Regions from separate parts of the Paenibacillus sp. VT-400 genome, predicted to be linked through region 1. Evidence: predicted binding sites of a transcription regulator. Region 1 holds the regulator's gene; the other holds the start of a gene.
The links. The regulator LexA, encoded in region 1, represses DNA repair genes until DNA is damaged. The targets are predictions, from matches to a motif close to CGAACATATGTTCG.

Region 1 (4,582 bases):
TGTATAATTTTTATAAGCGATATATTTCCAGGCGTATAGAAATAAAATAAGGCCTTATCAGCACTTAGCTGACAGGGCCATATTTTCATTTAATCAGACTTTTCTTAACAATGTCGAATATCGTCTGATGGTAGACTTAGTTATAAAATGCCCATTTCGGATTTCATAGCTATCCATATCCCAGTTTGATGAACGATGACTTATTTATATTGGTTTGAGCCGGAAAATGCTCTTTCAGGCTGGGCTTCACAATCCGATCTTCATTACATTTTACTCTCAATCTGAAATTTGAAAGAAGCGTAACCCGTAAGATCATCCATTGAGTAAAACTCAACCGTTTTGCTTTCACCTTTTCCCAGGAAGTCAGCCGTACCGTTTGCTGTACCGATTTGTTTTCCGTCTTTGTCGTTAATGGTCGCCTTGAGCAAAGCAACTTCGAATTCTTTATCAGTGTTTTCAATAGAGGCTGTTAAAGACCACATCCCATTATCATCTTTGACGGACACTTCCGATATTTTTAAACCATCAAGTTCATATTCGATTGCTTCAACTGTTTCTGCTACTTCCTCTTGCTTAGTTTCTTCTTTTGCCTGCTCAGTGTCTATTAATACATTCGTTTCTACTAGTTCTGTTTCAGTTGATTTCACAGGCACTATATTGGCTGTTTTTTCTGTCTCACTTCCACATGCTGTTATTGCTATTGTTAACATTAAGGCTGAAAATAAAAGTGATGCTTTTTTCAAGATGATTCCTCCAATATATGTATTCTGCATATAGTCTATCAGACCTAGGTATATTTTTCTATGTAAATGAGTGGATAAGGAAAAGCTAATACATGAGGAGTCGCAACTAGAAGGGGATGGCCTCTCATAAACCTTAATAAAGGTCATTGTATCTGTCAGTCTGTCCTAGATGGTCGCGAACTTCTAACTTCTTGCTGTACCTTGTCTTTAGGCATCTCAGTTGTTCTTATCAGGCAACGACTGAACATTTAGTCATTTCTCCTTAGCCATTCATCCTTTTACTCAGACATTAGAATAACCTGCTACGATAATAGATGTATTCCATAAGACTGTTGAGTTTAAAGCCAGAACTCACCTACTATCGCAGTAAGCTGATACTGTCTATCGAATGAAAGACTTACATAGCACCCTCATAAGGCAACTTGATAGCCACGAAATAGAAAGGAATACTAGCTTTCACTCTTTCAAAATTCCAACCATCGTTCAAATACATACAATATGGATGTTTCATTTGTATGTTGAAAGTTTCATATAGAAGAGGTATACTTTAATTGAATTTTGAACAATTTAATTTTAAATAATTAATTGGAGATGTTAATATGGATCAGGCAAAACAACTGGTGACAGAACAACGTACATTTTTTTATACAGGTCAAACTAAAAATATTGATTATCGGATTAATGCGCTTCAACAGCTTAGAAAAGGAATTGAAAAGTATCAGCAACGGATTCAAGATGCACTTCGGGCAGATTTGAACAAATCAGAGGCGGAAGCTTACGGTTCCGAGATTCGCATTGTTCTGGGTGAACTGGATTTTGCATTAGAACACCTGCAGGAATGGGCTGCACCAAAACAAGTCCCAACCAATTCGGCTATGCCGGATGGGGTGAGTACCATTTACCCTGAACCATACGGGGTGGCTCTTATAATTGCACCTTGGAACTATCCTTTCCAACTGGCCTTTGGTCCACTGATTGGAGCAATTGCAGCCGGTAACTGTGCAGTTATCAAACCTTCTGAATTAACACCAGCCGTATCTCGTCTGACGTATGATCTGATTCAGGAGATCTTCCCTCAGGAGTATATTGCGGTTATGGAAGGCGAAGTTGAGGCTAGCACAGCATTGTTGAAAGAGAAGTTTGATTATATTTTCTTCACAGGCAGCACAGGTGTTGGTCGCATTGTTATGAAGGCAGCTGCGGAGCACTTGACCTGTAACTCTTGAGTTGGGCGGCAAGAGTCCTGCTATTGTCCATAGTGATGCAGATCTGAAGCTGGTGGCCCAACGTATTGTTCGTGGTAAATTCCTGAATGCAGGGCAAACATGCGTCGCTCCGGATTACTTGCTTGTGCATGAACAAGTTCATGATGAACTGATTAATCTGATTAGCGCAGAGATCAAAGATAAATTTGGGGATGATGTGTTACAGAACTCTGATTTCCCGCATATTGTCAACGCGCGTAATTTTGATCGGTTGTCGAAATTCCTCACAGATGGCAAAACACTAATTGGTGGGCGTTCTGTACGTGAGCAGTTGCTTATTGAGCCGACGGTAATTGGTGATGTGAACTGGGAATCAGCTGTCATGCAAGAAGAGATCTTCGGTCCGATTCTTCCTGTATTTACGTACAGTGACCTGAATCCTATGCTGGATGAGATTGTTCGCCGGCCAAAACCATTGGCACTATATCTCTTCACACAGGATGAGCAACTGCAGGATCAGGTTCTGAATCAAGTATCCTTCGGTGGTGGATGTATTAATGACACACTTTCTCATATGACTTCACACTATCTCCCGTTTGGTGGTGTAGGAGAGAGCGGTATGGGCTCATATCACGGACAACAGAGCTTTGATGTGTTCTCGCATCACAAGAGTATTTTGAAACGAAGTAAATAATTAGCCGCTAAAATAACATAAACATGAAAAAAGAGGTTGTCCTGTTCATCAGGGCAACCTCTTTCGTATTTCATTACATCTAGTTTTGTTACTCAAGTTAAATATTAATGAATATCTCGGAAAAGGCCAATGACTTTACCCAGAATACTAACGTGTTTCAAACGTAAAGGTTCGAAGGTCGCATTCTCCGGTTGAAGGCGAATATGATCTTTCTCTTTATAGAACGTTTTCACTGTAGCTTCATCGTCTTCAGTCATTGCAACGACGATATCACCGTTATCAGCAGTTTGCTGTTGGCGGACAATAACATAATCTCCATTAACGATTCCAGCTTCCACCATACTATCTCCCACTACCGAAAGCATAAACACTTTCTGTTCGCCTACATAATGTGTAGGAAGAGGGAAGTAGTCTTCAATGTTCTCGGTTGCAGTGATTGGAACCCCGGCTGTAACCTTACCAACAACAGGAATACGTGCAACGCTATGAGCAAATTGATGAGAATGCTCAGATTCTTCCTGGCTCAAAAGCTCAATGGCTCTTGGCTTGGTAGGGTCGCGTCGGATCAAACCTTTTTTCTCCAAACGATCCAAATGTCCATGTACTGTTGAGCTGGAAGCCAGTCCAACCGCTTCACCAATTTCCCGTACGGAAGGAGGATACCCCTTCAACCGGACTTCATTTCGTATAAACTCCAGAATAGCCTGCTGCCTGCTGGATATCTTCGACATACCGTATCAACCCCATTTTAGTAACGTTTGGGAAAATTATAACATAGAACCTCCGTTCGTACAAACATAAGTTCTAAATAAAATAGCATTAAATCAGTGTTTTTTAACTTATAGAACAGAAATTGTCCAAAAGTCAGAGCATAATACTGCAAATGTTTTGCAAAAGTACTTGAAATAAGATATTGTTCCTTCTAAAAAAGAAGCGAACAATTGTTCTAAAAATCTATTGAACAAAACAAGTGTTCGTGTTATATTGATTTCAACAGATAGGAACAAACGTTTGGAGGCGGGTATTTAATGAGATATTCTACTTATCAAAGCATTTATGAACCAATCAATTCGGAACTGGTGAAGTCTAACATAGGGAACTACAAGAAGGTTTTAGCGCGTTTCAAGATTTCTTCATGGATGTTAAAGGTAGCCATTACCTCTATGATTATATTTATTGGATGCAGCACCGTTTTAACTGTTTTTGCTGGCAATGAGAATGATGTTCTGCTTGGAGGAAAGATAGCTGTTTCACAAGGGGAAACATTATGGAGTATTTCTTTGGAACATAAACCGACGAATATGGATACACGTATTTATATAGAAGCAATTAAGAAAGTGAATCAACTTCATACAACTTCCATCCAAGTGGGACAAGTACTAGCTCTACCGCAATTTGCAGAATAAAATGCACATCAATGAGTGTTAGCGCGTGTCAGCTTGACAAGCAGCCTTTATAATGGCAAAGTTAATATGACTTTGTATTTTTGGAGGGGACAAGCTTGGATATAGATAGTCTGGTAGCACGCATTAACGAATTGGCTCGTAAGCAAAAGTCCACTGGATTGTCGGAGGAAGAGCTTGCTGAACGTGCCGAGCTAAGAGAGATTTATTTGAGTAATATTCGCAGCAATTTCAGACAACAACTGGATACCATTGAGATTGTTGATGATGAGAATGACAAAGGCCACCAAGGCAAACTCAAACACTAACGAAACCTAATGATATCATTATGATATTTAGGTTTCTTCCTGTTATTTTGAGTGTGCAATTTATAGGGGGAAATGTTGGTTTGCAATTATGTAAGCCGATACAAAGACACATAAGGGGGATTCTCATGTCGCGTTCGTTCGAGAGAACGGTTAAGAAAAATTCCAAGCAGTTAAATCAGCAACGCAAAAAAAGTGGTCAACCAATCACAGGTACACCAGGTGAAGAAGT
Region 2 (4,582 bases), 790 kb from region 1:
CACGCCTCTTTCCGTCAGTAACGATCTCTCCAGTTCCGTTAATACGCCATCATCCTGAGGTACGGCAGGTAATTCACCATCAATCGCGCCAAGGATAAATACGTATTTGATGTCCTGAAGTCGTGTACGGTCCATAGAACCAACCAATACCTGATCAAGTGCTGGTGGTACCAGACCTAGCTTCAGTTCCGTCAATCCGGTCTCAATCATCCCGGCAAACAGCGTGATATCCAGCCGTTCATTCCCCATCATATCGACCATCTGATCCAATAAATCCAGCACAGCTCCCCACATCTGCCGATGTTCTCTCGACCGTTCGGGGTCACCTTGTGCCTTAGCTTCAGCAGACATGTTATCCAGCTTCCATGGGATTTCAGCATCTTCCAGCAATCTGTATAGTGCCTCGCACTGGGCTTTAGCTGTCTTTGCCTTTTTCATTCGTTTCTCAAAAACACCCAAGGAATCTGTAATGACCGTTCGGCAGCTCTCCATTAAAGAAAGCATCTGGTCCCGTCCTCGACTACGGCCATCCTGACCGTTGTCTTCGAGCGACAGGCTTGGTACATACTTCCACGGTTTGCCGTCAGTCCAGCGATACCCGTGAATACCACAAGCCAGTACATAATTCTCAAGCTGGTCCATATCTTCACGAGTGATGGAACCATCACGCGGAAGCAGCAGATCCGTTTTGACACAACGAAATACATCCTCGTAACGCCAGTGGCGCCGAACAATATCCAGTGCGGAACGGATAAACTCGGATAATGGATGATGAAGTTCATTTCTTCTGCGGTCCAGAAAGACGGGTACGCCATAATCCCTGAATAGAGGTTCAGCTATATCAGCGTAGGTATCCAACTGACGAACAAGTACCGCCATGTCCCGATAACGCGCACCTTCGTTTTGCGCCAGACGCCGCATCTCACGCAGTGCTCCCTCCATCTCAGCTCGTCGGTTCTCCGCTGCAACCAGTCGGATTCCGGAATCAAGGCCATCACTTTTCCAACGAATTCGGCGGTCGAAACCAGCCTCCAGATGAGCAAGTCCCGGACGATCCTTGTATCTCGGTGGAATCTCCGAATCTAGCACGGTTATATCGCTCGGTACACCCAGTTCGTCAGCCATCCCTTTCAGGCGCGCATAGGCACTCGCCGTAGGATAGAACAGTTCCAGTTCTCCAGGCAGCGCACCATGATCATAAGGGCGATCCAATGTCAGGGCAATCGTCACGGATGAGGATTGCAACATCAGCCGACCAATCACACTCATCTCCTGTGGTGTGAATCCCTGAAAACCATCAATCCAGATCTGGGCATCCTGCAGCAATGCACTTTCCGACAAACGATCTGTCAGCTCGGTCAACGTGTCTTCATCATCAATATATAAATTGGTCAGTTCCTGTTCATAGTCACGATATATCAGATTCAAGTCATGCAACTTGTCCTCCAGAATCGGCGAAGTGGATGAGGTATTCCCTCCAGACATCCCTTCTTCCAGCAATGACGGATCAACTTCATAACGTTTAAATTCACTATATAAGTCATTTAATTCGCCTATAAAACCCAGCTGGCTGCCGGATGCACCAAACAGCTTTAATTCTTCCTTACGGCGCTGGATGACCTTGTAGAGCAACATCTTTTTGCCTTCGGCTCCGATCGGAATACGAGCAGAACCACCTGCTTCTTGCATTACACGATAGGCTAGACGGCGAAAGCCGAGCACTTCTGCACGCATGGTACCTTTAATTGCTCCAGAAGACACCAATGCCTGCTCTGTTCGAAAAGAACTCTGTTCGGGAACGAGCAAAATCAAAGGTGTGCCTTGCGGCTCCTTTTGAAGCTGGGATGTAATTTCCCGGGTAATCAGCGAGCTTTTGCCGCTGCCTGCCCGGCCAATAACAAAACGAACGGACATGTCTAATCCTCCAAACCACACGTACAAGATTTTAATTCCCAGTATAACATATCTGACTTGGTTCGGAACATACGTTTGCCACTATCCGGTAAAACCGGAGATCATCTCCGTTAACACAGCAAAACAGCAAAAAGCCCGCAGCTATCACACTGTGGACTTTTGACTTGATCTATACTTGATTGGAACGAAAATCAATCATACGATTAATTCTTTTTACTGCGCACTTCGAAAATAGCAAATTTCAGATAATGTCCTTCATCCACGCCCAAAATTTGTGGGTGATCCTTACCGGCTGCTTTCCAGTCGATCAAACGAAGCACTTTACCTGCATCTTCCGCTGCATCGGCAATCGTATCCAGGAAGAGGTCTGGACGCATGTGATACGAACAGCTGGCTGTTACCAAATATCCACCCTCATTGACCAGTTTCATTCCTTGCAGATTGATATCTTTATAACCGCGACATGCACCTTTAACTGCTGATTTCGTTTTGGCAAACGCCGGGGGATCGAGGATGACCACATCAAATGTTTTACCGCCAGCTGCAAGGGCTTTGGATGTATCCACTTTCTGTTCGCCTGCACGAGCACGTGCGGTACGTTCATCCAGCCCCTTCACTTGTTCACGCAAGTACTGGAATGCATCAGCAACTACGAATTCGACCCGGTCGGTGAAACCGTTCAGCTCCACATTTGTTCGTGCACTCTCAATGGCGTGCTCCGAAATATCAAGACATGTCACTTTTTTGGCTCCATACTTACAGGCATTCAACGTGAAGCTACCCGTGTGTGAGAAGCACTCCAGTACGGTAGCACCATCCCAATAAGGGAATGTAACTACCTTACCGCTTTTATTCACAGGCAAGAGCTGCTCCGTGCCATCCTGCTCGGTCGTTTGAAGTGTGATTCCACTCTTGTAGCCCCAACCCTTCATGAGCGGTTCAATGGCTGCACGATTCTCGCGTTGGTCGAAGAAGTAACCTGTCTTCTGCCCTTCCACGATATCCACTTTGATGAGTAGTCCATTCTCTGTAACCGTGACATGCCGTGGGCACTCTCCATACAGCGGACCTTTGGTCTGCTCCAAACCTTCCAGTTCACGAATTGAGACATCACTGCGCTCATATATGCCTTCCGGCTGCATTACTTCAATGAGTGCCTGTACGATGGCTTCACGGCAACGATCCATGCCAAGTGTAAGCAACTGTACAACGAGGATGCTGCCGAATCGATCAACGATTAATCCTGGCAGAAAATCAGCTTCGCCGTAAACGAGACGGTATGCCTCTCCATCCTGGATAAAACGTTCCCGGTGTCGCAAGCAATCGCGGAAACGCGCTGCAAAAAACGCGGTGTCCATCTGTTCGGACTCCAGCGGTTGATACGCTACAACCCTTACAGTGATCTGAGATGCAGGATTGTAATAACCTGTCGCCAGATAGCGACCTTGATGATTCAATACATTGACCAGATCTCCCGGTTCCGGGTTTCCGTCAACAGAGGCAATTTCATTGTTAAATATCCATGGATGTGCATGTTCAAGCCGCTTTTTGCGACTGCGTTCGAGTGTAACTGATGGCAAGGTAGATCCACTTCCTTTAATTTAATAGTTCAAAAGATAGGTTTGGTGCGGCGCGTAGGTGGCGTTTCGGTTACGAATCGATCTTCCGATCGCTGTTGTCTCCAGATTTTATTGATTCCCTTTTTTAAAGGGAAAATCCGGAGACAAAGGCGCACGCTTCGCTTCTTTAGATTCGATTTCGTCCCCTCCACTACGTTTGCACGAATCACCGTATCTTTCGAATTGGGGTGGCGCAATTAGGTGGCGCTACGGCGACGAATTGTTCCTCTGATCGCTGTTATCCCCAGAATTTTTTTGATTCCCTTTCTTAAAGGGAAAATCCGGGGATAAAGGCGAGCGCTTCGCTTCTTCGGTAACAATTTCGTCTTCTTCGCTACGTTTGCACGAATCACCGTATCTTTCGAATTGGGGTGGGGTAATTTAGGTCGCTTCCCTCTGAATTCCTTTAGGCTTGTCATGGTTGTCTTTTCTTACTCATAGGATGAGTTAAGGAACCGGACGGAAGGAATGATGTTTCTATGTTTAGAGATGTTATATTGCCCCTACTCTATGGGCTTATTATCTTTTTTGGTGGCATGAAGCTGATGGAAACGGCCTTGCAGCGCATGGCTGGGCCCATGTTGGCGGGTTGGCTCAATCGGGCTACCTCTGCTCCATGGAAAGGCATGGCCTTCAGTGCAGGCGCAACGGCCTTGTTACAGAGCAGTACTGCGGTCACCGTACTCACCATTGGACTGGCTAATGCCAGATTAATTACCTATGGACGCACACTTGGCATCATCCTCGGCACCAACATCGGGACATGCCTGACGACGGAGCTGGTGGGACTGCAGATCGGACGTGCTTCCCTTCCGCTACTCGTCCTGTCGCTAACGGGCTGGGCCATGTTTGTTGTTCTTGGTGAACGCAATCTGGCCGCTCCTGAACGCACGCGTCAGACTCTGTTTAACATCCAGTACAGCTTCCTCGCAGCTGCCGGATTTTCACTTGTTATGACAGGTATTCAGGTGATGCAATCCATTGCCTTACCCTTGCGGAGCATGGGCGTATTTCAATGGTTTCTCGACCGCTCGGCCGACAGCTTGTGG

Region 2: the regulator LexA is predicted to act here: its motif matches at 1,979-1,992, upstream of addB (helicase-exonuclease AddAB subunit AddB).

What each region holds. Positions count from the first base shown of each region.
Region 1 covers NZ_LELF01000067.1:3,070,786-3,075,367, reverse strand. The annotation lists gene EL84_RS24150 (FxLYD domain-containing protein) at 264-743, opposite strand; gene EL84_RS32765 (aldehyde dehydrogenase family protein) at 1,343-1,969, shown strand; gene EL84_RS32760 (aldehyde dehydrogenase family protein) at 1,971-2,642, shown strand; gene lexA (transcriptional repressor LexA) at 2,747-3,373, opposite strand; gene EL84_RS24135 (LysM peptidoglycan-binding domain-containing protein) at 3,671-4,048, shown strand; gene EL84_RS24130 (DUF896 domain-containing protein) at 4,144-4,353, shown strand; gene EL84_RS24125 (hypothetical protein) at 4,479-4,582, shown strand, end outside.
Region 2 covers NZ_LELF01000067.1:3,858,562-3,863,143, forward strand. The annotation lists gene addB (helicase-exonuclease AddAB subunit AddB) at 1-1,914, opposite strand, end outside; gene EL84_RS27655 (class I SAM-dependent rRNA methyltransferase) at 2,118-3,494, opposite strand; gene EL84_RS27660 (Na/Pi cotransporter family protein) at 4,013-4,582, shown strand, end outside.